4 regions of the Streptomyces roseofulvus genome follow, and region 3 is predicted to be linked to each of the others. Evidence: riboswitches for the same ligand, from Rfam matches in the RefSeq annotation. Region 3 holds a riboswitch; each other region holds the start of a gene.

Region 1 (7,037 bases), 3.3 Mb from region 3:
GGCGTTCTGGCGGAGCCGGGTGGTGCGGGCCGTCGCCGTGATCACGCTCCTCGCGCTGTGCGCCCTGGTGATCCTGGCGCTGGTGCGGGAGCAGACCGGCACGGAGGGGTTCCTCGTCGGCCTGGGCCTCGCGGTGCTTCCCGTACCGCTGCTCATGGCGGCGTTCCGCTGGCTCGACCGGGTCGAGCCGGGGCCGTGGAAGAACCTGCTGTTCGCGTTCGCGTGGGGCGCGTTCGCCGCCGCCCTGGTCGCGATCCTGGCGAACTCCTTCGCCGTCCGCTGGATCGCCACCGCGACCGCCGACCCGGGCTCGGCCGACGACCTCGGTGCCACCGTTATCGCGCCGGTGGTGGAGGAGTCCGCGAAGGCCGCCGCGATCCTGCTGCTCTTCCTCTTCCGGCGGCGGGACTTCCGGAGCCTGGTCGACGGGGTGGTGATCGCCGGGTTCACGGCGACCGGCTTCGCGTTCACCGAGAACATCCTCTACCTCGGCAACGCCTTCGGCGAGGACCAGGACCTCGGCGACGGCGGGATCGGCGCCGTCACCGCCGGCACCTTCTTCGTCCGGGTGGTGATGTCGCCGTTCGCGCACCCGCTCTTCACGGTGCTCACCGGCATCGGCTTCGGTCTGGCCGCGCTCGCCCCGCGCGGCAAGGTGCGCAGACCGCGCAAGGTGCTGCTGCCGCTCGCCGGGCTGCTGCTCGCGATGGGCGTCCACGCGCTGTGGAACGGTTCGGCGACCTTCGGCGGGCCGCTCGCCTTCTACGCCGTGTACGGGATGTTCATGGTGCCGGCCTTCGGTCTGCTGACCTGGCTGGCCGTGTGGAGCCGGCAGAAGGAGCTGCGGACGATCGCCGGGGTGCTGCCGGCGTACGCGGCGGCCGGCTGGCTCTCCCCGGAGGAGCCGCTGGCGCTCTCCTCGATGCGGGCCCGCCGCACCGCGCGGGCGGTGGCGGCCGGCCGGTACGGGAAGGCGGGGGCGCGGACGGTCGGCGAGTACGAGTCCTTCGCCACCACCCTGGCGTTCCTGCGCGAGCGGGCCCGCCGGGGCACGGTCCCGGTGCCCGACTTCGCCGCGCGGGAGCAGGAGCTGCTGCACCATCTGTGGGAGCGGCGGGCGACGGCCTCGCCCGCGCTGTCGTACGCGGCGCGGGCGACCGGCCGCGTGTGGGTGCCGCCGCAGTACCTGGACTACGGCGGCTACAACCCGTACAAGGGCTGACCCCTCCGCCTCCACCTCTCCTCCGCGGGCAGCCCCCGGCGGTCGCCGACGCGGGCTAGGTCGTTTCTTTCGGATCAGGCCGGATCAGGGAGCGGCGTCTGGTGCGTGCGCTCGCAAGGCGGAGGAGGGAGTCGACGCGGTGGGGGCACCTCCCAGCGGTAGCTGGGGGAGTCGGCGACCGACGACAACGCGGCGAGCGTGCGTGCCAGGCGTCGCGAGCCCGGCATGATCCGGAAGAGACGGCCTAGCCCTCGGGCGTCTCCGACGCCGCCGTGAGGCGGGCGATCTCGTCCGCCGTCAGGGTCAGGTCGGCGACCGCGACCAGCGCCGGCACCTGTTCGACCGTGCGGGCCGAGGCGATCGGCGCGGCGACGGTGGGGCGGGAGGCGAGCCAGGCGAGGGCGACGGTGGCGGGCTCGGCGCCGTGGGCCTCGGCGACCTCGTCGAGGGCGGCGAGAACGGCCTGTCCGCGCGCGGTCTCGGCGAGGGCGGACGCCCGGGCGGCGCGGACGCTCTCGACGGTCCGGCCCGGCCGGTACTTGCCGGTGAGGAAGCCGGAGGCGAGGCCGTAGTACGGGACGGCGGCGAGGCCCGCGCCGGCGGCGGTGTCCAGGAGCGGGCCCTCGTACTTCTCGCGCGCCACGAGGTTGTACTCGGGCTGGAGCGCCACGTAGCGGGCGAGGCCCTCGGCCTCGGCGAAGTCGAGGGAGGCCCGCAGCCGCTCCGGGGAGATGTTGGAGGCGGCGACGGCCCGCACCTTCCCGTCCTTCACGAGCTGGTCGAGGGCGGTGACGATCTCCTCCACCGGGACCGACTCGTCGTCGAAGTGGGTGTAGTAGAGGTCGATGTGGTCGGTGCCGAGGCGGCGCAGGGACTCCTCCGCGCCGGCCTTGATGGTGGCGGCGGAGAGCCCCTTGAGCGGGGAGTGGGCGCCGACCTTGGTGGCGACGACGATGTCGGAGCGGTTGCCCCGGGCGGCCAGCCAGCGGCCGATGATCGTCTCGGACTCGCCGCCCTCGTTGCCGTCGACCCACTCCGAATAGACGTCGGCGGTGTCCACGAAGTTGCCGCCGGCGGCCGCGTACGCGTCGAGGACGGCGAACGACCGCTCCTCGTCGGCGCTCCAGCCGAAGACGTTGCCGCCGAGGGCGAGCGGGAAGACGCGCAGGTCGGAAGTGCCCAGCGGGCGCAGAGTCGAGGTCATGCCGAGCTCAACTCCGTGCACCGCCGGGCGTATTCCGGTCGGGGAGCCTGAACCCCGGCCGGAAAGCGGGCTCAGACCGTCAGGCCCTTGGACCGCAGCCACTCCGCCGGGTCGATGCCCGAGCCGTCCGGGGTGTGGACCTCCATGTGGAGGTGGGGCCCGGTGACGTTGCCGGTGGCGCCGACGCGGCCGATGGTCTCGCCGGTGCCGACGGTCTGGCCGGCGGCGACGGTCATGGAGGAGAGGTGGCAGTACCAGATCTCGGTGCCGTCCTCCAGCTGCAGGACGATCCGGTAGCCGTACGAGCCCGACCAGCCGGCGGAGGTGATGGTGCCGCCGTGCACCGCCTTGAGCGGGGTGCCGGTGGGGGCGGCGAAGTCGAGGCCCGTGTGGTAGCCGGAGGACCACATCGAGCCGGACTGCATGTAGGTGGAGGTGAGCGTGTACGAGGAGAGCGGCATCGAGTAGCTGGCGGCCAGCTGGGCGAGCCGCTCGGCCTCGGCCTTCTCGGCGGCGATCCGCTCGGCCTCGGCCTTCTCCTCGGCGAGTCGCTTCGCCTCGGCTTCCGCCTCCGCCTTGGCCTTCGCCTCGGCCTCGGCCTTGGCGGCGGCCTCGGCCTGGGCGGCGGCGTCCGCCGCGGCCTTCTCGGCGGCGGCCTTCTCGGCGGCCAGCTTCTCGGCGTCGACGGCGGCCTGCTGCTGCTGTTCGGCCTGCTGGAGGATGCGGGCGCGCAGGGCCTCGCCGGCGTCGGCGGCGGAGGCGGTGCGCTCCGCGGCGGCGGTGCCGGAGGCGGCGGTGTCGGCCGGGGCGGTGTACGTGATCGAGGTGAGCGGCTTCGCGGCCGCGCCGCCGGTGGCGACCGGCGCGGAGTCCTGCGTCTCGGTGGTCTCCTCGCCGCCGGGCAGCAGGGCGCCGACGCCGGGCAGGTCGTGGGCGTCCGGGAGGCCCAGGTCGGGGAGGTCCGGGAGCGAGATCGCGACCGGGGGCTTCTCCTGCGCGGTGGCGAGGCCGCCCGCGCCGACGGCGGCGATGACGCCGACGCCGAGGACGGTGGAGGAGCGGGCGAAGTTGGAGCGCTGCTTCACGACCCGGTGCCGGCCGCCGGCGCGGCTCTCGGCGCGCAGGGAGCCCTCGGTCGGGTTCCACTCCCCGGGAGCGGGGGTGAAGGAGGCGGTGTCGTACGCGCTCGCGCCCGACACTGCGCCGGCCGGGTCGTCCGCGCCGACGGCACCCGGGCCGCCGAAGGGGTCGAAGGGGGCTCCGGGTACGGGGGTGTTGGACGCCACGGGGGCGCGCTCCTTTCCTTCCTTCTCGCCTACCGGGTTAGCTGACGGGTTCGGAGCAGGAAGGTCTCCTACGGGCGTGTTCGCACGGGGGGTGCGAGGGGCCCGATTCACCCCAAGGGATGGTTCCCCGGTTCCCTTTCGGGATTCGGCACGTGCGCACGGAGCCGCCTCTTGCGACGGCTGGGACGACCGCGCTGCGTTATCGAACGTTAATAGACACGGTGGTCCGATTCCAAGCCGTTCCTCTTGATCATTCATTGAATTGGCAGGGATTCGCCCGAGTTGACCCCCCTTCAGTGAGGTCCCGGCACGCCCCGAGAATCTGACGTTATGTCAATTGTTATCGCTGAGGCATCTCCCGACCACGGACGGTGAGGGCCGGCCCGGTCCCGTCAGCCCGCCGGCCCGGGCGGCACCACCGGCATCGTCCGCCGCCGCTCCGGGGCCCCGGCCGCCGGCCGGCTCACCGCGAGCAGCGCCATGTCGTCGGTCGACCGCCCGCCGGTGTGCCGCCGCACGTCGTCGACGAGCGCGTCGAGCAGCTCCTGCGGCCCCGGGAAGACCGCCCCCGCGAGCCGCGCCGCCGGATCGTAGAAGACGCCGTACGCGTCCCGCGCCTCCGACAGGCCGTCGGTGAAGAAGAGCAGCGTCGCGCCCGGCGGGTACGCCCGCTCGTCGGCCCGGTCCGGCCAGACCGACAGCTCCCCCATCCCGAGCGGCAGCGCCGGCTCGGTCGGCTCGATCGTCTCCAGGCGCCCGTCCCCGAACAGCAGCAGCGGCGGCGGATGCCCCCGGTTCACAAGGCGGACGCTCTCCCCCTCGCGCGGGATCTCGGCGAGCACCGCGGTCGTGAACCCCTCGAAGGCGTCCAGCCCCTCGCGCCGGGCCCCCTCCCGCGTGAGCGCGCGTTCGAGCCGCTGCGCCACCCCTTCCAGGGTCGCCTCCTGCTCGGCCGCCTCCCGGAAGGCGCCGATGACGACGGCCACCGCCTCCACCGCGTCCATGCCCTTGCCCCGTACGTCCCCGACCACCAGCCGCACCCCGTGCGGGGAGTCCTGCACCGCGAACAGGTCGCCGCCGATGAACGCGTCCGCCTGCGCCGCCTCGTACCGGGCCGCGCACTGGAGCCCCGCGATCCGCTCCGCCGGCATCGGCAGCACCGCCCGCTGCGCGGCCTCCGCGATCACCCGCGCCGACGCCAGCCGCTCCCCGCTGCGCCGCACCACCAGGTTGATCAGCATCGCCAGCGCCGAGACGGTCACCACGGTCAGGGTCTCGGTCAGCGAGGGCACGTCGGAGAGCGTGTCGTTGTACGCGTGCAGCCCGACCGAGGCCAGGATCGCCGCGATCCCGGTCAGCAGCGTCGTGAGCCGGGAGAAGAACGGGGCCGCGACCAGCGGGGCGGCGGAGAAGAGCGGCGCCGCCGTGTACGCGGGCGGCGTGGCCAGGTCGAAGAACACCCCGCCGACGATGATCAGCGGCGGCAGCGCCCGCAGGAACCTGCGGGTGGCCCCGAACGGCGTGGCGGGGGGCTGCGGGTCGCCCCCGTACGGCCCCCGGGGCGCGGCGGGCCGGGCGATGTGCCGGCCGGGCCGGCCGCCCCGCCGCCCACCGCCCGCCGCTCCCCGAGGGTGCGTCACCTTGAGTACTCCTGACCGGTCGCCGACCTGCCGCCGCGCACCTTCCAGGGTCGCCGCGACGGAGCCGGCGGGCGACCGGCAGGGGGCCGACCGGCGTACCCGGGCGCTACCCGGTCCGCAGCCGCCCGCCCCGGCCCAGCGCCGCGACCGCCGCCGCGCAGGCCAGGCCGACGCCGCAGAGCGCCAGCCACGGCGCCGCCGTCCATCCCGTGACGTCGAGCAGCACGCCCGTCCCGAGGTTCCCCAGGGTGATCCCGATGCCGCAGACGGTGTTGTAGAGCCCGTAGTGGGTGGCCACCCAGCGGCCCCGGGAGAGCGCGACGACGGTGTCCATCTCGTACGGGTAGAGCACCGCGTTCGCCACCGCGAGGACCGCCGCGCACAGCAGCAGCGCCGGCGCGCCCCGGCCCAGCAGGGCCGGCAGCAGGAAGGCGCCGCCCATCAGCGCGAGCCCGGCGACGAGGCTCCGCTCGCGGTCGAGCCGGGCCGCGCACCAGGCGGTGATCCGCAGCTGCCCGGCGAGCGCGACGAGCGCGGAGACGACGAACAGCGCGGTCGTGACGCCGGTGCCGCCCGCCGCGAGCGGCAGCGCCAGATAGACCTGGAAGGACAGCACGTACGAGCCGGTCATGGCGAGCGAGAAGAGCCAGAAGACCCGGTTGCCGAGGACGGTACGGAACTGGCCCCGGGCCCCGCGCTCCTGCTCCTTCCGCTCCGGCCGCCCGCCGCCCGCCGAGACCGGCAGGTGCCGCAGCTGGACCAGGGTCAGCGCCAGGAAGAGCAGGGCGGCGACCACGCACGTCAGCCGGAACGACACCCCGGTGAGCGCCACCCCGACCAGCGGCCCGAGCAGGATGCCGGCCTGGTAGTAGGCGTTGAACAGGGCGAACGCCTCCACCCGGCGCTCCTCGCCCGCCTCCGCCGCCAGGCACGCGCGCACGGCCGGGTTGAAGAGGGCGCCGGCGAGGCCGGTGGCGAGCGAGGCGACGACGAGCACGGGCAGCGACTGGGCGAGGGCGAGCCCGCCGAAGCCGAGGGTGCGCAGGGCGCAGCCCGCGACGATGAGCGGCTTGAAGCCGAACCGGTCGGCGAGCGCCCCGCCGACGAGGAACATGCCCTGCTGGGAGAGGTTCCGGACGCCGAGGACGAGCCCGACCGTCCAGGCGGCCATGCCGAGCCCGTCGGCCAGGTGGGCGGCCAGGTACGGCATCAGCATGTAGAAGCCGAGGTTGATGGTGAGCTGGTTGAGGAAGAGGAGCCGGACGGCCGGGCCGAAGGTGCGGCTCCGCCGCCACAGGCCGCCGCGGGGCGCCGGCGGAGCGGCGGTGGGGGTGCGCGCGGTGCTCATCGGGCCGCACCCGCCCGCCGGTCCAGGACCCGCCGGGTCCACTCCTCGATCCCGTCCGGCCCCTCGTAGACGGCCGGTTCGTCCCGTACGGGTCCGTCGAGGAGGCCGTGCTCGGCGCAGTAGGCGTCGTTGAAGACGGTGTCGAAGTAGCGCTGGGGTCCGTCGGGGAAGACGGCGGCGATCCGGGTGCCGCGCGGGCGTGTGCGGGCCAGCCAGCCGGCCACCAGGGCGACGGCGCCGACGCTCCAGCCGCCGGTGGCGTACTGACGGGCGGCGAGCCGGCGGGCCGAGCGGACCGCCTCCGCCGGGGCCACCCAGTGGACCTCGTCGAAGGCGG
Region 2 (7,037 bases), 1.6 Mb from region 3:
CGAGCCGGGGGCGAGGAGCCGCTGGACGGACCGGGCCTCGGCGCGCTGTTCGCGGGCGCGCTGGACGGCGAGGGAGCGGTCGGTGGGCTCCAGGTCGAGGTGGAGCCGGACGGAGCCGTCCTCGAAGCTGCGCTTCTGGGTGTAGCCGGCGTCCGTGAACACCTTGATCATCTTGGTGTTGGCGGGGAGCACCTCGGCGGCGAAGCGGCGGATGCCGCGCTCGCGGGCGACGGCCGCGATGTGTTCGAGCAGGGCGGAGGCCACGCCGCGGCCCTGGTGGGCGTCCTGGACGAGGAAGGCGACCTCGGCCTCGTCGGCGGGGGACGAGGCGGGCCGGCCGCGTCCGTCGATCCGGTCGTAGCGGACGGTGGCGATGAACTCGCCGCCGACGGTGGCGGCGAGGCCGACCCGGTCGACGAAGTCGTGGTGGGTGAAGCGGTGGACGTCCTTGGCGGAGAGCCGGGGGTAGGGGGCGAAGAAGCGGTAGTACTTCGACTCGTCCGAGACCTGCTCGTAGAAGCTGACGAGCCGGTCGGCGTCGTCGGCGGTGATGGGGCGGACGCGGGCGGTGCCGCCGTCGCGGAGCACGACGTCGGCCTCCCAGTGGTCGGGGTAGGCGTGCTCCTCCGGGGCCGGGGGCTCCCCCGCTCCCGCCCCGCCCGCCCCGTCCGGTCCGTCCGTCTGCTCCGACGCGCTGCGCATGGGGCACAGCCTACGACCGGGGTGGGACACCGGCACCGTTCGCGCGCCGGTCCGCGCCTGGCCCCGGGAGGGGGGTCGAACGTCGTACGGTGGGGGGACCAATGTCGACGGGAGCACTCCGCTTCCCGTGAGAGACTGGTCTAGACAACCCGCCGAAGACCTGAAGGGCAACACCATGGCTGAGCGCCGCGTCAACGTCGGCTGGGCCGAGGGCCTGCACGCCCGCCCCGCCTCCATCTTCGTCCGTGCCGCCACGGCCTCCGGTGTCCCGGTGACCATCGCCAAGGCCGACGGCAACCCGGTGAACGCCGCGTCCATGCTCGCGGTGCTCGGCCTGGGCGCGCAGGGCGGCGAGGAGATCGTGCTGGCTTCCGACGCCGAGGGCGCCGAGGCCGCGCTGGAGCGCCTCGCCAAGCTCGTCGCCGAGGGCCTCGACGAGCTCCCCGAGACGGTCTGACCCGGCGGGTCGGTTCCACGCTTCCCCGGACGGCCGTGTCCCCGGAATTCCCGGCGGACACGGCCGTCCGGCATTTCCGGAACTCCGGAATTCCCCTTTCCGGGCAGCACGAAAGAGGCCCCGGAATTGCTATTCTTTGTATACGGCGCCCGTGTTAATTCCGGACGCTCGCCGTGTTGACGGCATGTTGCGAAACCCTCACACGGCCGCGCTCCGGCCTTTTCAGCCGGTGCAGCGGCAGCGCGTGTTCGGCGTGCAGGGCGGTCAGCGCGCGGGCCCGCTCGGCGTCCCCGCGCGCGATGGCGTCGACGATCGCCCCGTGCTCGGCCCAGGCGTCGACCGGCCGGTCCGGCTGGTCCACCGTGTACATCCAGGCGATCTTGTGGCGCAGCTGGGTGAGGAGGACGGCCAGAGCGGGACTGCCGGACGCCTGCGCGAGCGTCTCGTGGAACCAGCCGCCCAGCGCCCGCAGATCCTCCCCCTGCCCCCTGCGGGCCCGCTCCTGCCCCAGCCTGACCAGGCCGCGCAGCACCTTGAGGTGGGCGTCGGTGCGCCGCTGGGCCGCCCGGGCGGCGCCGAGCGGTTCGAGCAGCGCCCGTACGTCGAGGAGGTCGGCGGCCTCCTGGTCGGTGGGCTCGGCGACATGGGCGCCCGCGTGCCGGCGGCTCACCACGAAGCCCTCGGACTCCAGGGTGCGCAGGGCCTCGCGGACCGGGACGCGGGAGACGCCGTAGCGGCGGGCGAGCTGTTCCTCGGTGAGCCGGCTGCCGCGCTCGAAGACCCCCGAGACGATGTCGTCCCGGATCGCCGTGCATACCGATTGCGCGGGAACCCGCATGTCCGACCTCCGTATTCGCTCCGCGCGCCCCGAATTCGAGCGGCTTCTTCCGCGACTCTATTGCAGTGCGCCGGAAATTCCGATGCCCCCTCGGAATTCGGCCGGTTCACGGCAGCGGGCGTACCGGACGCGGAGCGACGAAAAGGCCCCGGCTCGTGGGAGCCGGGGCCGTTTCGGAGCGGGGTGGCGGGTCAGAGGCTGACACCGCGGGCGCGGAGGTACGCGACGGGGTTGATGTCGGAGCCGTACTCGGCGGTGGTCCGGGCCTCGAAGTGGAGGTGCGGGCCGGTCGAGTTGCCGGTCGAGCCGGAGACGCCGATCTGCTGGCCGGGCTCGACGGACTGGCCGACGTAGACGCCGATGGACGACAGGTGGCCGTACTGGGTGTACGTGCCGTCGTTCATCCGGATCACGATGTTGTTGCCGTACGCGCCGCCCCAGCCGGCCTCGACGACGGTGCCGGAGCCGACGGAGACGACCGAGCTGCCGTAGGCGGCGTGGAAGTCGACGCCGGAGTGGCTGCCGGAGGACCAGAGGGAGCCACCGGTCTTGTAGCCGGTGGAGACGTACGAGCCGGCGACCGGGAGGTTGAAGGAGGCGAGCCGGCGGCGCTCGGCCTCGCGGGCGGCGCGCTCCTCGGCCTCGCGGATCTCCTTCGCGCGGGCCTCGGCCTTGCGCTTCGCCTCGGCGCGCGCCTTGGCCCGGGCCTCGGCCTCGGCGGCCTCCTGCTCCTGGGCGGCGGCCTGCGCGTTGATCTGGTCGGCGATGGACTCGTCGGCGATCACCTTCATGAGGCCGGTGTCCTCGGCGGAACGGTCGTCCGTGTCGGCGGCGAGCGCCGGAGAGGCGAGGGTGCCGACGACGCCGGTGGCGGCGAGGGCGGCCACGCCGGCGATGCCGGCGCTGCGGCGAGCCAGTCGGCTCGCACCACGATGCTTCCCGGTGGCACGGGTGAACGCCAAGACGGTTCCTTTCCTTCCTTCTCGCCTACCGGGTTAGCTGACGGGTTCGGAGCAGGAAGGTCTCCTACGGGCCCCTCCGCGCGGGCGAAGGCGTCCGATTCACCCCAGGGACTGCATGGGTCCCCGGCTCCCCAGGCTCGCGCCTGACGGGGACTCGGCGATGACTGTCCGGTGCCGCGGATGCGGCGCGTGCGTCGGCCGGACAGCCGGATCGACGCTAGGCCGGACGGATGGCGATCGCCAAACAGACGCGCCCTTTTGTAAGACATGCCACAGGTCATACGATCACACTTAACGCCATAACGGACAAAGCGGAGGTCTCCGATGCTTCACCGCATCGGAGACCTCCGCCCGGGGCCGACGGAGCGTCAGCTCACCACGGTCACCTCGCCGATGCCGAGGGCCCGCACGGGCTCCTCGATCTGCGCGGCGTCGCCCACCAGCACGGTGACCAGCCGGTCCACCGGGAAGGCGCTGACGACGGCGGCCGTGGCCTCGACCGTGCCGGTCTCGGCGAGGCGCGCGTACAGCCGGGCCTGGTAGTCGTCGGGCAGATGCTGCTCGACCTGGTCGGAGAGGGTCCCGGCGACCGAGGCCGCCGTCTCGTACTTGAGCGGGGCCACGCCCACCAGGTTCTGCACCGCGACGTCCCGCTCGGCGTCGGTCAATCCGCCCTCGGCCAGCGTGCGGAGCACCTTCCACAGGTCCTCCAGTGCGGGGCCGGTGTTCGGGGTGTCGACCGAGCCGCTGATGGCGAGCAGCGAGGCGCCGTGCCCCTCGCCGTCCGAGCGGAGCACCTGCCCGAAGGCGCGCACGCCGTACGTGTACCCCTTCTCCTCGCGCAGGACGGCGTCCAGACGGGACGTCAGGGTGCCGCCGAGGCAGTAGACGCCGAGGACCTGCGCGGCCCAGACGGCGTCGTGGCGGTCCGGTCCGATCCGGCCGATGAGCAGCTGGGTCTGGACGGCGCCGGGGCGGTCGACGATGACGACCCGTCCGGTGTCGTCGGCGGTGATCGGCTGCATCGGGCGCGGCGCGGCCGGCTCGCCGGTCCAGCGGCCGAGCGTGTCGGCGAGGACCGCGTCCAGGTCGACGCCGGTGAGGTCGCCGACGACGACCGCGGTGGCGGCCGAGGGACGCAGGTGGGCGTCGTAGAAGGCGCGGACGGCGGCGGCGTCGATGGCCTCCACCGTCTCCTCGGTGCCCTGGCGCGGCCGGGACAGCCGGGTGCCGGCCGGGAAGAGCTCCTTGTAGAGCTGCTTGGCCGCGCGGCGGTTCGGGTTGGCCGCCTCGTGCGGGATCTCGTCGAGCCGGTTGGCGACCAGGCGCTTGACCTCGTCGGCGTCGAAGGCCGGGGAGGTCAGGGCCTCGGAGACGAGCGCGAGGGCCTTGGGGAGGCGGGAGACCGGGACCTCCAGGGAGACCCGGACGCCGGGGTGGTCCGCGTGGGCGTCGAGGGAGGCGCCGCAGCGCTCCAGCTCGGCCGCGAACTCCTCGGCGCCGCGCTCGGTGGTCCCCTCGGAGAGGGCGCGCGCCATGATGGTGGCGACGCCGTCGAGGCCCTCGGGCTCGGCGTCCAGCGGCGCGTCGAAGAAGATCTCGACGGCGACGACCTGCTGGCCGGGACGGTGGCAGCGCAGCACGGTCAGCCCGTTGTCGAGCGTGCCGCGCTCGGGGGCCGGGAAGGCCCACGGCCTGGCCTGGCCGGCCTGCGGCTGCGGGTGGAACTCCATGCTGGTCAGGGGCTGGGCGGTGTCCGTCACTGGTCCGCTCCCTCTTCCTCGTCGCTGTCTTCGGCGCCGGTCTCCGCCGGCTCGTACACCAGCACCGCCCGGTTGTCGGGGCGGAGCCGGGCCGCGGCCACCTCGCGGACCTCGTCGGCGGTGACCGCGAGGACCCGGTCGACGGCGGTCAGGGCGAGCTGCGGGTCGCCGAACAGCACGGCGAACCGGCACAGTTCGTCCGCGCGGCCGGCGACCGTGCCGAGCCGGTCGAGCCATTCGCGCTCCAGCTGGGCCTGGGCGCGCTCCATCTCCTCGGCGGTCGGGCCCTCGGCGGCGAAGCGGGCGAGCTCCTCGTCGACGGCGGCCTCGATGGCGGGGACCTCGACGCCGCCGGACGTCTTGACGTCGAGCCAGCCGAGCGACGGGGCGCCGGCGAGCCGGAGCAGACCGAAGCCGGCGGCGACGGCCGTGCGGTCGCGGCGGACCAGCCGGTTGTGCAGGCGGGAGGACTCGCCGCCGCCGAGCACGGTGAGGGCGAGGTCGGCGGCGTCGCACGCGCGCGTGCCGTCCTCGGGCAGCCGGTAGGCGGCCATCAGGGCGCGGGCCGGGACCTCCTCGACGACGACCTCGCGCAGCTGCTCGCCGATGACGTCCGGGAGGGCGCCGTCGCGCGGGGCGGGCTTGCCGTCGTGGCCGGGGATGGAGCCGAAGTACTTCTCGACCCAGGCGAGCGTCTGCTCCGGGTCGATGTCGCCGACGACCGACAGCACCGCGTTGTTGGGCGCGTAGTAGGTGCGGAAGAAGGTCCGCGCGTCCTCCAGGGTGGCCGCGTCCAGGTCCGCCATCGAGCCGATGGGGGTGTGGTGGTACGGGTGGCCCTCGGGGTACGCGAGCGCGGTGAGCTTCTCGAAGGCGGTGCCGTACGGCACGTTGTCGTACCGCTGGCGGCGCTCGTTCTTCACGACGTCGCGCTGGTTCTCCATCGACTCGTCGTCGAGGGCGGCGAGCAGCGAGCCCATCCGGTCGGCCTCCAGCCAGAGCGCGAGCTCCAGCTGGTGGGCGGGCATGGTCTCGAAGTAGTTGGTGCGCTCGAAGCTCGTCGTGCCGTTGAGCGAGCCGCCCGCGGCCTGGACGAGCTCGAAGTGCCCGTTGCCGTGGACCTGCTTCGAGCCCTGGAACATCAGGTGCTCGAAGAGGTGGGCGAGGCCGGTGCGGCCCGCGACCTCGTGGCGCGAGCCGACGTCGTACCAGAGGCAGACCGCGGCGACCGGGGTCAGGTGGTCCTCCGAGAGCACCACCCTCAGGCCGTTCGCCAGCCGGTGCTCGGTCGCTGTCAGGCCGCCGGAGCCGGCCTCGGCCGTGGCCGTGTGACCCATGGGCATGTACGTCCCTTCGATCGCGGTACGAAAAGTCCTGCCACTGTATGCAAGCGCGCCGACACCTGGCGAAGTTCCCCGACCCCGGAGATGTCCCTCGTCCGGGTCGCGGTCCGCGCTGTCGGTGGCACGGTCCACAATGGTCCGCGTCAGATCAAGCTTTGTCGGAGAAGGAGCCGCAGCCGCGATGGCCCGCCGCAGCACGAAGACACCGCCGCCGGACGACGCGTACGAGGAGAGGATCCTCGACATCGACGTCGTCGACGAGATGCAGGGCTCCTTCCTCGAGTACGCCTACTCGGTCATCTACTCGCGCGCGCTGCCCGACGCCCGCGACGGCATGAAGCCGGTACAGCGGCGCATCGTCTACCAGATGAACGAGATGGGCCTCCGCCCGGACCGCGGGTTCGTCAAGTGCGCCCGCGTGGTCGGCGAGGTGATGGGCAAGCTGCACCCGCACGGCGACGCCTCGATCTACGACGCCATGGTCCGCATGGCGCAGCCCTTCTCCATGCGCGTGCCGCTGGTCGACGGCCACGGCAACTTCGGCTCGCTGGGCAACGACGACCCGCCGGCCGCGATGCGGTACACCGAGTCGCGGATGGCCCCGGCCGCGCTGCTGATGACCGAGTCCATCGACGAGGACACGGTCGACTTCGCGCCCAACTACGACGGCCAGGAGCAGGAGCCGGTCGCGCTCCCCGCCGCGTACCCGAACCTGCTGGTGAACGGCGCCTCCGGCATCGCGGTCGGCATGGCGACCAACATGCCGCCGCACAACCTCGGCGAGGTGATCGCGGCCGCCCGCCACCTGATCCGGTACCCGAACGCGGACCTGGACGCGCTGATGCGCTTCGTGCCCGGCCCCGACCTGCCGACCGGCGGCCGGATCGTCGGCCTGAACGGCATCCGGGACGCGTACGAGTCGGGCCGCGGCACCTTCAAGATCCGCGCCACCACGTCGGTGGAGACGGTGAC
Region 3 (7,037 bases):
CCCTGACCCCGGGGCGGAGGGGGCGGGGATCAGCGGGGGTCGAGGAGGCCCAGGAGGTGGCTGACCGCCTCGGTCACGGCCGTGCGGGCCGGGGTGAGGTAGCGGCGCGGGTCCACCTCCGCGGGGTGCGCGGTGAGGTGCTCGCGGACGGCGCGGGTGAACGCCTTGTTGAGGTGGGTGGACACGTTCACCTTGGTCATGCCGGCGGCCACGGCCCGGGCGAGCAGGGCGTCGGGGACACCCGAGGAGCCGTGCAGCACGAGGGGGACGTCGACGGCTGCGCGGAGCCGGGCGATCAGGCCGAGGTCGAGGACCGCGTCCCGGGTGACCATCTGGTGGACGCTGCCGACGGCGACGGCGAGGGCGTCGACGCCGGTGGCGGCGACGAAGGCGCGCGCCTCCTCGGGGTCGGTGCGGACGCCGGGGTCGTGGGCGCCGCCCTTGCCACCGATCTCGCCGAGCTCGGCCTCGACCCGGACGCCGTGCCGGTGGCAGTGCTCGACGATCTCGCGGGTGGCGGCCACGTTCTCGTCGTACGGGAGTCGCGCCGCGTCGAACATCACGGAGCCCAGGCCGAGTTCCACTGCCTCGTGGACGAGGCCCGGGTTCTCGGCGTGGTCGAGGTGGACGGCGACCGGCGTCTTGGCGGCGCGGGCGAGGGCGAGCGAGGCGAGCGCGACGGGTTCGAGGGCGCCGTGGTAGCGGACGGTGTTCTCGCTGATCTGGAGGACGACGGGCCGGTCGGCCCGCTCGGCGCCGGCCACGATGGCCTGCGCGTGCTCCAGCTGGAGGACGTTGAAGGCGCCCACACCGGCACCGGCGGCACGGGCCCGCCGGACGATCTCGTGGGTCTGGGTCAGTGGCATGGTCCTGCTCCGTACTCCGGGACGGGAAGGGGGGCGGTGCGGCTCAGGCGCCGGCGTCCGCGAGGACGACGGAGCGGGTGAGGTTGCGCGGGCGGTCCGGGTCGAGGCCGCGGGACTCGGCGACCGCGACGGCGAGCCGCTGGGCCAGGACGAGTTCGGCGAGCGGGTCGAGGCCGCCGGCGACGAGGGTGCCGCCGACCGCGCGGATCTCCTCGGCGAGACCGCCGGGCAGGGGACCGAAGCTCCAGGCGACCCGGCCGGGCCCGGTGATGCTGATGGGGCCGTGGCGGTACTCCATCGCCGGGTACGCCTCCGTCCACGCGCCGGCCGCCTCGCGCATCTTGAGCCCGGCCTCCTGGGCGAGCCCGTAGGTCCAGCCGCTGCCGAGGAAGGTGAACTGCTCGGCGTCCCGCACGGCGTCCTCCAGCGGCCGGACGAGGGCGAGTTCGGCGTCGTCGGCGGCCCGGGCGACGGAGCCGACGCCCTCGGGGAGGGCGTTCTCGGCCTCCAGGTGGGCGCGGAGGAGGGCGAGGGCGGTGGTGGCGAAGCGGGTCTGGACGACCGACTCCTCGTCGGCGAAGTCGAGGACGGCGACGGCGTCGGCGGCACGCATCACCGGCGTGGTGGGGTCGGCGGTGATCGCGCCGGTGGCGACGGTTCCGTCGAGGCGGTCGAGGACCGCGAGGACCTCGCTGGTGGTGCCGGAGCGGGTGAGGGCGACGACCCGGTCGTAGCGGCGGGCGAAGGGGAAGCGGGAGGCGGCGAAGGCGTCGGTCTCGCCGTGCCCGCCGGCCTCGCGCAGGTCCGCGTACGCCTGGGCCATGAACCAGGAGGTGCCGCAGCCGATCACCGCGACCCGTTCGCCGCGCCGGGGCAGGGCGGGCGCGTGCCGGGGCAGGGTGCGGAGCGCTTCGCGCCAGACGGCGGGCTGGGTGGCGATCTCGGCGGCGGTACGGGACGGGGCCATGCGCACTCCTTGCACGAAAGGGAGACACCAATGCGTGAAGCTGCTCAGAATGAGCATCATTCAAGCAGATGCACTCACCAGGCGACCAGAGCCCGGGGGCACCCCGGACCGCCCGACGGCCCCGGTCGACCCCCAGGTCACGCTTATTGGTCGAACCCCATACCAATTCCGGCACTGGTCACACCGAGGTGAACGAGGCTCTCCCACCGTTCACCAACCCTTACCGCACGGGTGTATACCTTTGAACCCCGCTCCCCCATCATGTCTGCCGATGTGCCGCAGGGGCACGCCGTGACAGGAGGGGCGGGGATGCTTCCCATCAGCCGCAGGGGATTCGTCGGCATCGGCGCGGGGCTCGGCGCCGGACTCGTCGCGGGGGCGGCGCTGCCACCGGCGACGGCCTCGGCCGCCGCGCGGGCCGCGACCGGCACGCTGACCGACGTCCGGCACGTGGTGATCCTCATGCAGGAGAACCGCAGCTTCGACCACTACTTCGGGACGCTCCGGGGCGTACGGGGCTTCGGCGACCGGGCGGCGGGCAACCTCCCCGGCGGCTGGAGCACCTTCCAGCAACCCGCCTGGGGCGGCCGGCAGTTCCCCTGGAAGCTCAGTGACACCCCTCCGGCCGGCGGGGTCGACGGCGAGACCCTCGCCCAGTGCAACGGCGACCTGCCGCACAGCTGGACCTCGCAGCACGCCGCCTGGAACAAGGGCCGGCTCGACAACTGGGTGACCGGCGTGGGCAACGTCCGGACCCTCGGCCACCTCGACCGCGAGGACATCCCCTTCCACCACGCGCTCGCCGACCACTACACCGTCTGCGACGCCTACTTCTGCTCCGCGCTCAGCGCCACCGGACCGAACCGCACCTTCCTCTGGAGCGGGCGGATCGACGCCTCCAGCAAGGACGGCGGCGACGAGTCGGGGCTGACCTGGGAGACGTACGCCGAGGCGCTCCAGCGGGCCGGGGTGAGCTGGCGGGTCTACCAGAACGCCCAGGACAACTACGGCGACAACGGCCTCGCGTACTTCAAGAGGTTCACCGACGCCCGGCCCGGCGACCCGCTGTACGACCGGGGCATGGCGTCGGTCCCGAAGGTCACCGGCTCGACCCCGGACGACATCGCCGCCGCGATCCGCGCCGACGTCGTCGCCGGCACCCTGCCGCAGGTCTCGTGGGTGGTGGCGAACGAGGCGTTCTCCGAGCACCCGTACGCGCCTCCCGGCGACGGCGCCCACTTCGTCGACCTGGTCTACCGCGCCCTCGCCGCGAACCCCGAGGTCTTCGACTCGACGGTGATGATCCTCAACTACGACGAGAACGACGGCTTCTTCGACCACGTCCCGCCCCCGGTGCCGCCGCCCGGCACCCCCGGCGAGTACCTGGACGGCGTGCCGATCGGCCTCGGCTTCCGCGTCCCCATGCTGGTCATGTCCCCGTGGACGCGCGGCGGCTGGGTCAGCTCGGAGGTCTTCGACCACACCTCGGTGCTGCGCTTCCTGGAGACCTGGACCGCCGCCCTCGGCACCCCGGCGGCCTGCCCGAACATCAGCGCCTGGCGGCGGAAGGTGACCGGCGACCTGACCGGCGTCTTCGACTTCGCCCACCCGGTGTACGGGGTCCCGGCCGGCCTGCCGTCGACGGCGAAGGTCATCGGCATGGCCACCTGCGGCCCGCTGCCGAACCCCGCGCCGCAGAACAACGCGCTGCCCGCCCAGGAGTCCGGCACCCGCCCGGCGCGGGCGCTCCCCTACCAGCCCAACGGCAACCTGGACCGCTTCGAGTTCGGCGCCGCCGGCAAGATCCTCGCCTGGTTCTCCATGAGCAACACGGGACCGCAGGCGCGGCGGGCCGCGCACTTCTCGATCCATCCGCACCAGTACCGCGACACGGCCGCCTGGCAGTACACGGTGGACCCGGGGACGACCGCGACGGACTACTTCAACATCGGGCTGGGCTCGGGCTCGGGGAAGTACGACATCTCGATGATGGGCCCGAACCGCTTCCTGCGCCGCTTCATCGGCGACGCCTCCAAGGCGGGCAGGGCGATCGAGGTGGCCGCCCGGTTCGCCCCCGAGGCCGGCACCGGCAAGACCGCGATCTGGTTCAAGCTGACCAACACCTCGGCCGGACCGGTGACGTTCACCGTCCGCGCGAACGCCTACCGCACGGACGGCCCGTGGACGTACACCGTCCCCGCCGGCTCGTCCCGGGAGGACTACTTCAACGCGGTGGCGTACGCCGACGGCTGGTACGACTTCACGATCCTGGCCGACATCGACGGCACCTGGTCGCGCCGCTACACCGGCCACATCGAGACCGGCGCGCCCAGCGTCACCGGCTGACCGCCCGCGCCCCGCCCGGCTCCGAGCGCCGGGCGGGGCAGGGCGGGGGTCAGCGCCCGGCGAGGGCCGCGCGCCGGATCGTGGCGTCGAGGAGCGCGAGCGCGTCCTCGGCGGTCCGGCCCGGGACGCGGTTCCAGGGCCCGATGAGCCCGTGCCAGCCGCGGGACCGCAGCTCGGTCATGATCCAGGCGCCGGCCTCGTTCATGGTCGAGGCGCTGCCGTGGCCGAGCCGGTGGGCGGCGAGCAGCGCGCCGCAGACGCACCGGGCGCCGCGCCTGTCCCGCAGCTTGTACGGGGTGTTCTGCCAGCCCCACTCGGTCAGGACCCGGCGGGCGTACGCCAGGTGGACGGAGGGGCGGACGTCCGGGCTGCCGATCCGGCGCCAGGCGTGCAGCCGGTCCGGGAGCGCGGCCCCGATCCTGCCGGGCAGCGGGCGTTCGGCGGGCGGGGCCGCCGGCAGCGCGTCGAGCGCCTCGGCCACGAGCCGGTCGACGGGGGCGGAGAGCAGCCTTCGCCACGCCTCGGGGGCAGGCTCCGGCGCGGCCGGCGCGGGGTCCGGGTCGGCCGGCACGGGCGCGAGCAGCCGCTCCCAGGCGGCGCTCTCGTAGAGCCGGGCCGCCTCGCGGTCGAGGGCGTCGGGGTCCGGGGCGGAGTCCGGCAGAGCGAGGGAAAGCGGGACAGGTGAGGACATTCCCCCATCATTGGCGATGAATGTCCGCTTTGCGGCGAACGCGCCTCGCATGTCACCCCCACCCTCGGGCATTACCACGCACTGTTCCGCGAAAGGAATCAGACGCCCTATTCGGACATTGCACACCCCGTGACGCGACTCACTTTCCCCCCGTCCCCCGCACGCCCCCTCCCGTCAGAATCCGCACGGCGCAAGGGATTCCGGGACGACCGCGGCGCCGCGCGATCTTGAATTCCGGCCCGGCGATCTTTCCCTTTCCCCTTCCCGCGTTTACGCGTCTTGTTCCCCGCCGCATTTCTCGCCTACGGTCACCTCCATTCGGGCGGACCGCCGAATCCTGCCACCGCCCGAAAGACCTCCCATTGCACCCGACGGCAGGAGCGGGGGACCCACCACACCGCCGGTCCGGACCTCCGGAACGGCTCGGGGTGAAGCCGCGTGCGCGCGGCCGGACACCTCCCGTCCGAACCCGACAGCTCACCTCGCAGGCGCCGGAGAGGAAACCGTCATGCCCGCTCACGGCAAGCACCGCCGCCCCCGACGCCGCCCCGTCTCCCGAGGTCTCGCCTTCGCGGGCACCGGCGGAGTCGCCCTCGCCCTGCCCCTGGTCGTCCCCGCCACCGCCGGCGCCGAGCCCGTCGCGCGGGCCGCCGCACCGGCCGCCGCCGTCGCCGCTCCCACCGCCGGGACCACCGCCGCCGCGCAGGCCGCCACGGCCGCTCCCACCGCGCCGGCCGCCACCCGCGCGTACACCGTGGTGAAGGGCGACTCGCTTTCCCTGATCGCCCAGCGAAAGGGAATTCAGGGCGGCTGGAAGGCGCTTTACCGGGCGAACAAGACGGCCGTCGGTGACAATCCGTCACTCATTCACCCGGGCCTCGAACTGACGATTCGTCGGGATTCCGCCAAGGTCGCTCCGGCGCCGGAGAAGAAGGCCCGCAAGAGCACCGCGAAGCCCGCCTCCGCCGGTTCCGCCGAACGGGCGAGCCGCTCCGCGAACCGCACCGCGACCCCCGCCGTCCAGACCCGGGCGGCCCAGCCCCAGGCGCGGCCCGCCGCCGTGACGGCCGCGCCCGCCGCCGCCACCCGGTACGCCGACAACCTCGACGGCTGGATCCGCGAGTCGCTCGACGTCATGGCCCGCTACGGCATCCCCGGCTCGTACGACGGCATCCTCCGCAACGTCATGCGCGAGTCCTCCGGCAACCCCCGCGCCATCAACCTGTGGGACTCGAACGCCGTCAAGGGCACCCCCTCCAAGGGCCTGCTCCAGGTCATCGACCCGACCTTCGCGGCGTACCACGTGCCGGGCACCTCGCTCGACCCGTACGACCCCGTCGCGAACATCACCGCCGCCTGCAACTACGCGGCCGACCGGTACGGCTCCATCGACAACGTCAACGGCGCCTACTGACCGTCCCCGCCGGCCGCCGGCCCGAAGCGGCCGGTGAACCAGGCGGTGGCCAGCTCCGCCACCTCCTCCAGGGCGCCGGGCTCCTCGAAGAGGTGGCCGGCGCCGGCCACGACCTCCAGCCGGCTCTCGCAGCGCAGCAGCTCCTGGGCACGCCGGTTGAGGTCGAGGACCAGGGAGTCGCTCCCGCCGACGATCAGCAGGGTCGGCGCCCGCACCGCGGCGAGCCGCTCCCCCGCCAGATCGGGCCGGCCGCCCCGGGACACCACGGCGGCCACGTCGTCGCCCGGCGCGGCCGCCGCCCACAGCGCGGCGGCCGCGCCCGTGCTCGCCCCGAAGTAGCCCCGCGGCAGCGCCGCGGTCTCGGGCCACGCGGCCGCCCAGGCGGAGGCCCTGGCCAGCCGTTCGGCGAGCAGCGGGGTGTCGAAGACCCGTGCCCGGTCGGCCGCCTCGGCCTCCGTGAGCAGGTCGAAGAGGAGCGTCCCGAGCCCCGCCCCGTTCAGCGCGGCGGCCACCGCCCGGTTCCTGGGGCTGTGCCGGCCGCTGCCGCTGCCGTGCGCGAACAGGACCAGCCCGGCGGCCCCGTCGGGCACCGCCAGATCGCCCGGCAGCTCCGGACCGCCGGTCTGGATGCGTACGGAGCTCTCCCGGACCACCGGGGCGCCCTCCGCCCTGCTGCGGTCGAGCAGGGCCACCACCTCGGCGTCCGGAGTCTGGTCGAACTCCCGGTAGAACTGGCCGACCGCGGTGAACCCC
Region 4 (7,037 bases), 1.0 Mb from region 3:
CCCCCGAGCACGAACTGGTCCGGATCGGCACGGTACGCGGGGGAATATCGGCCTTCCGCGTCCTCCGTGCCGTCCTTCCCGCTTTCTTCGAATGGCACCGTTCTCTGCTGCTCCCCAGGAGGTGAGCCGGTCATGGCCATGCCGCTCCGTCAGTCCGTCCGGGTCGGGACCTATCTCTTCGAACAGAAGCTCCGCAAGAGGGACAAGTTCCCCCTCATCGTCGAGCTGGAGCCGCTCTACGCCTGCAACCTCAAGTGCGAGGGCTGCGGCAAGATCCAGCACCCGGCCGGCGTCCTCAAGCAGCGCATGCCGGTCGCCCAGGCGGTCGGCGCCGTCCTGGAGTCCGGCGCCCCGATGGTCTCCATCGCAGGCGGCGAACCCCTGATGCACCCCCAGATCCACGAGATCGTGCGCCAGCTGGTCGCCCGTCGGAAATACGTCTTCCTCTGCACCAACGCGATGCTGCTGCGCAAGAAGCTCGCCGATTTCACCCCGTCCCCCTACTTCGCCTTCGCCGTCCACATCGACGGACTGCGTGAACGCCACGACGAATCAGTGGCGAAGGAAGGCGTGTTCGACGAGGCCGTGGCGGCGATCAAGGAAGCCAAGCGGCGCGGATTCCGGGTCACCACCAATTCGACCTTCTTCAACACCGACACCCCGCAGACCGTCATCGAGGTGCTGAATTTCCTCAACGACGACCTCCAGGTCGACGAAATGATGATCTCGCCCGCCTACGCCTACGAGAAGGCGCCCGACCAGGAACACTTCCTCGGCGTCGAGCAGACCCGGGAACTGTTCCGGAAAGCCTTCGCCGGCGGCAACCGGCGCCGCTGGCGGCTCAACCACTCGCCGCTCTTCCTCGACTTCCTCGAAGGAAAGGCCGACTTCCCCTGCACCGCCTGGGCGATCCCCAACTACTCCCTCTTCGGGTGGCAGCGCCCCTGCTATCTGATGAGCGACGGCTACGTCCCCACCTACCGCGAGCTGGTCGAGGAGACCGACTGGGACAAGTACGGCCGCGGCAAGGACCCGCGCTGCGCCAACTGCATGGCGCACTGCGGCTACGAACCGACCGCCGTGCTCGCCACCATGGGCTCGCTCAAGGAGTCGCTGCGGGCGGTCCGCGAGACCGTCCAGGGGAGCTGAGGGGCGGGCCATGACCGACGGGTTCGACCTGCGGGCACTGCTCGCCGAACGCGGCGGCGAGCGGTACGGGCTGCACGCCCGGTACCTCAACCCGCAGCTGCCGCGGATGCTGCACACCATCGGCTTCGACAAGGTCTACGAGCGGGCCGCCGGCGCCCACTTCTGGGACGCCGAGGGCAACGACCACCTCGACATGCTCGCCGGCTTCGGCGTCATGGGCCTCGGCCGGCACCACCCCGTCGTCCGCAAGGCCCTGCACGACGTCCTCGACGCGGACCTCCCCGACCTCACCCGCTTCGACTGCCCGCCGCTGCCCGGACTGCTCGCCGAGCGGCTGCTCGCCCACAGCCCCCACCTCGACCGGGTCTTCTTCGGCAACAGCGGCACCGAGGCCGTCGAGACCGCCCTGAAGTTCGCCCGGTACGCCACCGGCCGGCCCAGGATCGTCTACTGCGAGCACGCCTTCCACGGGCTCACCACCGGCGCCCTCTCGGTCAACGGCGAACAGGGCTTCCGGGCGGGCTTCGACCCGCTGCTCCCGGACACCCCGATCGCGCTCGGCGACCTCGACGCCCTGGAGCGCGAGCTCCGCGGGGGCGACGTGGCCGCCTTCGTGGTCGAGCCGATCCAGGGCAAGGGCGTCCAGGAGGCCCCGCCGGGCTTCCTCGCCGCCGCCCAGGAGCTGCTGCGCCGGCACGGGGCGCTGCTGATCGCCGACGAGGTGCAGACCGGCCTGGGCCGGACCGGGGACTTCTACGCGTACCAGCACGAGGACGGGGTCGAGCCGGACCTGGTCTGCGTGGCGAAGGCGCTCTCCGGCGGGTACGTGCCGGTCGGCGCCACGCTGGGCAGGGACTGGATCTTCAAGAAGGTCTACTCGTCCATGGACCGGGTCCTGGTCCACTCGGCCAGCTTCGGCTCCAACGCCCAGGCGATGGCGGCCGGGCTCGCGGTGCTCTCGGTGATGGAGTCCGAGGGGACGGTCGCGCACGTGCGGCGGGTCGGCGGGCTGCTGAAGAGCCGCCTGGAGGAGCTGGTGCCCCGGTACGAGCTGCTGCACGCGGTGCGCGGCCGGGGTCTGATGATCGGGATCGAGTTCGGCCGGCCGAGCTCGCTGGGGCTGCGCGGCCGGTGGGCGATGCTCCAGACGGCCCGGAAGGGGCTCTTCGCGCAGATGGTGGTGGTGCCGCTGCTCCAGCGGCACCGGATCCTCACCCAGGTCTCCGGCGACCATCTGGAGGTGATCAAGCTGATCCCGCCGCTGGTGATCGACGAGGCGGACGTGGACCGCTTCGTCACCGCCTTCACGGCGGTCATGGAGGACGCCCACGGTGGCGGGGGGCTGCTCTGGGACTTCGGGAAGACGCTGGTCAAGCAGGCGGTCGCGCAGCGCTGAGCGGTCGCTCCCGGGAGCTGACCCTGTCGCCTTTTGCCTCTGAGGCAAGAAACTTGCCTCAGAGGCACGTTCCTGGCGGAATGGACGCATGGACCACGTCCCCCGGGGCCCCGCCCCGGAAACCGCCGCCCCCGATCTGGTGCCCGACGTCGCCCCGCAGCTGCGGGCCCTGCGCCGGCGCCGGGGGCTCACCCTGGAGGCCGCCGCCCAGCGGGCCGGACTCTCCCCGGCCCACCTCTCGCGGCTCGAGACCGGGAACCGGCAACCCTCGCTGCCGATGCTGCTGGCCCTCGCCCGTATCTACGGTACGACGGTCGCCGAGCTGCTGGGGGAGACCCCGCCCGAGCGCGACCCGGTGATCCGGGCCGGCCGCTCGGAGCCGGTCGAGGCCGACGGCTGGGTCTACCGGCAGGCCGGCGGCGCCGGCCGGGCGATGCAGTGCCTGCGCGTCCACGTGCCGTACGCCACCCGCGCCGACATCGTGCGCGTGCACCCCGGCGAGGAGTGGCTGCACGTCCTCGACGGGCAGGTCCGGCTCGCGCTCGGCGAGACCGTGCACCTGCTCGATCCCGGGGACAGCGCGCACTTCGACTCGCTCACCCCGCACCGGATCGGCGCGGCCGGCCGCGCCGGCGCCGAGGTGCTCTTCGTCCACACCCTGCTGCAGAGCCCCGCCGCCGAGCTGTGCCTGGGCGGCGGCGCCCCGCATCCCGTCTGAGCCCCGAAGGGTTGACCGACATGTCCGACAAGTCAGTGCATTCCGCCCCGGTCACCGGCGAGGAGCGCGGGGAGGGCAAGTTCCCCAAGGGGCTGGTGCTCCGCCTCTTCGCGTACCTGATCGCCGGTCACCTCTTCGCCGGCTTCCTCTACCTGCTCTTCATGCTCGGCGGGCAGAACCAGTAGCCGGTCCCGGGCGGTTCCTCACGCCTCCGTGAGGAACCGCTCCCGCAGCCGCTCGCGGGTCTCGGGCGCCAGCTTCAGGCCCTCCGCGAGGTAGACGTCCACGGAACCCCAGGTCGCGTCGATCGTCTCGAAGGCGGCCCGCAGGTATTCCACCCGCGCGTCGAAGAGCGGGCTCAGCAGCTCCATCACCTCGGGCGCCATCGCGTCCCGGGCGGTGGAGCTGCGGCGCACCTTGTAGCGGCGGTGCGGGGCGTCGGACTTCACGTAGTCGGCCTCGATGGCCGCGCGCTCCACGCCCAGCGCGAGCAGGGTGATCGCGATCGAGAGCCCGGCGCGGTCCTTGCCGGCCGCGCAGTGCATCAGGGCCGGGACCGAGTCCTCGGCGAGGGCGTGCAGCACCCGGCTGTGCTCGGCGGTCCGCTCCACGATCATCCGGCGGTACGAGCTCCGCATCCGCTCCGCCGCCTTGCCGTCGCCCAGCAGGCCGCGCAGCGTGTCGAGGTCGCCCTCCCGGACCATCCGCCAGAACTCCTTGCCGTCGGCCGGGTCGCTCAGCGGTATGTTCACGTTCCGCACGCCCGGGAGCTCGACGTCGGGCCCCTCCACCTTGGCGTCGGCGGCGTTGCGGAAGTCGAAGACGGTGTGCAGGCCGAGGCCGGCCAGGAAGGCCGCGTCGGACTCGGTGGCGTCGGCGAGGTGGCCGCTGCGGAACAGGGCGCCGGGGCGGACGGTGCGTCCGTCCGTCGTCGGCAGGCCGCCCACGTCCCGGAAGTTGCGGACCTCCGCGAGCTCGGGCTCGCCGGGTTCGAGGGGCGACTGGACCTGCGGCAGCTGCTGCGTCACGGATGCTCCAGGGGGTAGGCGTTCGCGGGGCCGGGACGGATCGGTTCCCCCTGCAATCATCGCCGGGAGCGGGGGTGCGGCGCACCCCCCTGGACGGTAATGGGTGATCTGTCCGTATTGCGATGGTTGGGGTAACGCGCCCTGGTTGAGGGGGAGATGGCATTCAGTGCGTGAGCAGCGTCATAGAAGTGACGGATCGTGGCCGACCGCCCGGTCCAATTCCCGTCCTCGAAAAGGGAATCGAGGGGCCGTCATCGACGGAGGGTGACCGGAATTCCGGGCCCGAAGATCGCCCCGGAATGCCCGGTGAATTCCGCGGCTTGTTCGCGCCGACCCCGCTCGTCTAGCGTCGCCGTCAATCCGGTCGGACCGCCGAATCCTGCCACCGTCCGGAATTCGACCCCATCCCATCGCACGGCAGGAGCGGGGGACCCAAGGAAGTACGCCGGTCCCGCGACGCAGGACGGCTCGGGGTGAAGCCGCGTGAGAAGCGCGGCCGGGCATCTCCAGTCCGAACCCGACAGCTCACCTCGCAGGCGCCGGAGAGGAATTCGCCATGCCCGCGAAGGGTAAGCACCGCCGCCAGAAGTCCACCCTCATCACCCGTGGCCTGGTCGCCGCCGGCACCGGTGGCGCCGTCGTCGCCCTGCCGTTCATCGGCGCCACCGGAGCCCACGCCGCCGAGCAGGCCGCCCCGGCCGCCGTCTCCGGCACCGTCGTGAGCGCCGCCGCCCACGTCCAGGCCCCCGCCGCCGCCCCGGCCGCGAAGGCCGCCGCCCCGAAGACGTACTCCGTCGTCGCCGGCGACTACCTGTCCAAGATCGCCGCCGAGCACGACGTCGCCGGCGGCTGGCAGAAGCTCTACGCGGACAACCGCCAGGTCGTCGGCGAGAACCCCTCGCTCATCCTCCCGGGCATGAAGCTCACCCTCGGCGCCAAGAACCCCGCCAAGGCCGCCGCCCCGAAGGCCGCGGTCAAGGCCGCCCCGAAGGCCGAGCGCAAGGCCGCCCCGAAGGCCGCGGTCAAGGCGGCCCCGAAGGCCGAGGCGAAGGCCACCGAGCAGACCCGCGCCTCGCGCTCCACCGAGCGCGCCGCCGCCCCGGCCGCCGCCGCCCAGCCGGCCGCGTCCTCGGGCTGGGTCGCCCCCGTCTCCGGCGGCATCTCCACCCCGTACCGCGCCTCCGGCTCCATGTGGTCCTCCGGCTACCACACCGGCGCCGACTTCATCGCCTCCTCCGGCACCACCGTCCGCGCCGTCGGCGCCGGCACGGTCGTCTCCGCCGGCTGGAGCGGCGCGTACGGCAACGAGGTCGTCATCCAGCACGCCGACGGCAACTACTCGCAGTACGCCCACCTCTCCTCCCTCTCCGTCTCCGCCGGCCAGTCGGTCAGCGGCGGCCAGCAGATCGGCCTCTCCGGCTCCACGGGCAACTCCACCGGCCCGCACCTGCACTTCGAGATCCGCACCTCGCCGAGCTACGGCTCGGACATCGACCCGCTGGCCTACCTGCGCCAGCACGGCGTCTCCCTCTGACCCGTCCGGCCGAACGGCCGCACGAAGGCCCGGCACCCCTGGTGCCGGGCCTTCGCCCTATTCCGGCTTTGGCCATTTCTTTAGCGGTGGCATATATCACCCGCCGTCAACCCCTCCTTACGGTCGCGTAGGTCACATCCGAAACGGAAGGATGTCCTGCCGTGGCAGACGATTCGAGAGAAACAGACAAGCAGGCGTTCGGTTCGTTCGGGTCGTACGCGGCGATCGGTGACAGCTTCACGGAGGGCGTCGGCGACCCCGGCCCCGACGGGACCTACGTCGGCTGGGCGGACCGCTTCGCGGTGCTCCTCGCCGACCAGCTGCCGGACCACGAGGACTTCCGCTACGCCAATCTGGCCGTCCGCGGGCGCCTCCTCGACCAGATCGTGGAGGAGCAGGTCCCCCGGGCGAAGGAGCTCGCCCCCGACCTGGTGACCTTCTGCGCCGGCGGCAACGACATCATCCGCCCCGGCACCGACCCCGACGACGTCGCCGAGCGCTTCGAGCGGGCCGTGCGCGACCTCACCTCCGCCGTCGGCACCGTGATGGTCACCACCGGCTTCGACACCCGCGACGTGCCCGTGCTCAAGCACCTGCGCGGCAAGATCGCCACGTACACCGCCCACGTCCGGGCCATCGCCGACCGCTACGACTGCCCGGTCCTCGACCTGTGGTCGCTGAGGTCGGTCCAGGACCGGCGCGCCTGGGACGACGACCGGCTGCACCTCTCGCCCGAGGGGCACACCCGGGTCGCGCTGCGCGCCGCCCAGGTCCTCGGCCTGCCGGTGCCCGCCGACCCCGACCAGGAGTGGCCGCCGCTGCCCGCCCGCGGCCCGCTGGAGGTCCGCCGGGACGACATCCTGTGGGCGCGCGAGTACCTGGTGCCGTGGATCGGCCGGCGGCTGCGCGGCGAGAGCTCCGGCGACCACGTCGAGGCGAAGCGCCCCGACCTCATGCCCCTGTAGTCCAGGGGCGGCCGGCGGGGATCCGCTCCAGGACCCCGCCGGCGAACACGTCGTACAGCGGCAGCGTCTCCAGGTGGACGTAGCCGATGTGGCAGTCGCAGACGGCGAGCGGGCAGGCGCGCGGCCGCAGCGCGGCCCGGTACGAGCCGTCGTACAGATTGCCCAGCTCCGCCGGGACGAAGTGGCAGCGCCGCACCGTCCCGGCGCCGTCCACCGACACCACCGACGCGCCGGTCCGGCAGGGCAG

The links. A riboswitch is a leader RNA that binds a small molecule or an ion and turns the genes downstream of it on or off. The one in region 3 is predicted to bind cyclic di-AMP.
Region 1: it holds a riboswitch for cyclic di-AMP, as region 3 does, so the genes downstream of both, ABFY03_RS20125 (M23 family metallopeptidase) here and ABFY03_RS35260 (LysM peptidoglycan-binding domain-containing protein) in region 3, are expected to answer to the same signal.
Region 2: it holds a riboswitch for cyclic di-AMP, as region 3 does, so the genes downstream of both, ABFY03_RS27845 (M23 family metallopeptidase) here and ABFY03_RS35260 (LysM peptidoglycan-binding domain-containing protein) in region 3, are expected to answer to the same signal.
Region 4: it holds a riboswitch for cyclic di-AMP, as region 3 does, so the genes downstream of both, ABFY03_RS30575 (M23 family metallopeptidase) here and ABFY03_RS35260 (LysM peptidoglycan-binding domain-containing protein) in region 3, are expected to answer to the same signal.

Annotation. Positions count from the first base shown of each region.
Region 1 covers NZ_BAAAWE010000001.1:4,370,668-4,377,704, reverse strand. The annotation lists gene ABFY03_RS20135 (PrsW family intramembrane metalloprotease) at 1-1,222, shown strand, start outside; gene ABFY03_RS20130 (aldo/keto reductase) at 1,467-2,426, opposite strand; gene ABFY03_RS20125 (M23 family metallopeptidase) at 2,498-3,712, opposite strand; cyclic di-AMP (ydaO/yuaA leader) riboswitch at 3,724-3,873, opposite strand; gene ABFY03_RS20120 (PP2C family protein-serine/threonine phosphatase) at 4,105-5,352, opposite strand; gene ABFY03_RS20115 (MFS transporter) at 5,459-6,700, opposite strand; gene ABFY03_RS20110 (PLP-dependent cysteine synthase family protein) at 6,697-7,037, opposite strand, start outside.
Region 2 covers NZ_BAAAWE010000001.1:6,021,507-6,028,543, reverse strand. The annotation lists gene ABFY03_RS27860 (bifunctional acetate--CoA ligase family protein/GNAT family N-acetyltransferase) at 1-702, opposite strand, end outside; gene ABFY03_RS27855 (HPr family phosphocarrier protein) at 878-1,159, shown strand; gene ABFY03_RS27850 (GntR family transcriptional regulator) at 1,314-1,997, opposite strand; gene ABFY03_RS27845 (M23 family metallopeptidase) at 2,189-2,959, opposite strand; cyclic di-AMP (ydaO/yuaA leader) riboswitch at 2,968-3,129, opposite strand; gene ABFY03_RS27840 (M16 family metallopeptidase) at 3,328-4,692, opposite strand; gene ABFY03_RS27835 (M16 family metallopeptidase) at 4,719-6,065, opposite strand; gene ABFY03_RS27830 (DNA gyrase/topoisomerase IV subunit A) at 6,247-7,037, shown strand, end outside.
Region 3 covers NZ_BAAAWE010000001.1:7,651,405-7,658,441, reverse strand. The annotation lists gene ABFY03_RS35285 (hypothetical protein) at 1-6, shown strand, start outside; gene ABFY03_RS35280 (class II fructose-bisphosphate aldolase) at 30-866, opposite strand; gene ABFY03_RS35275 (SIS domain-containing protein) at 910-1,833, opposite strand; gene ABFY03_RS35270 (phosphocholine-specific phospholipase C) at 2,143-4,179, shown strand; gene ABFY03_RS35265 (DUF6197 family protein) at 4,229-4,870, opposite strand; cyclic di-AMP (ydaO/yuaA leader) riboswitch at 5,217-5,376, shown strand; gene ABFY03_RS35260 (LysM peptidoglycan-binding domain-containing protein) at 5,379-6,284, shown strand; gene ABFY03_RS35255 (phosphoribosyltransferase family protein) at 6,278-7,037, opposite strand, start outside.
Region 4 covers NZ_BAAAWE010000001.1:6,619,811-6,626,847, forward strand. The annotation lists gene ABFY03_RS30545 (phosphorylase family protein) at 1-125, shown strand, start outside; gene hpnH (adenosyl-hopene transferase HpnH) at 133-1,149, shown strand; gene ABFY03_RS30555 (aspartate aminotransferase family protein) at 1,160-2,545, shown strand; gene ABFY03_RS30560 (helix-turn-helix domain-containing protein) at 2,634-3,263, shown strand; gene ABFY03_RS30565 (DUF6126 family protein) at 3,284-3,448, shown strand; gene ABFY03_RS30570 (tyrosine-protein phosphatase) at 3,467-4,291, opposite strand; cyclic di-AMP (ydaO/yuaA leader) riboswitch at 4,680-4,843, shown strand; gene ABFY03_RS30575 (M23 family metallopeptidase) at 4,848-5,825, shown strand; gene ABFY03_RS30580 (SGNH/GDSL hydrolase family protein) at 5,987-6,790, shown strand; gene ABFY03_RS30585 (STM4011 family radical SAM protein) at 6,777-7,037, opposite strand, start outside.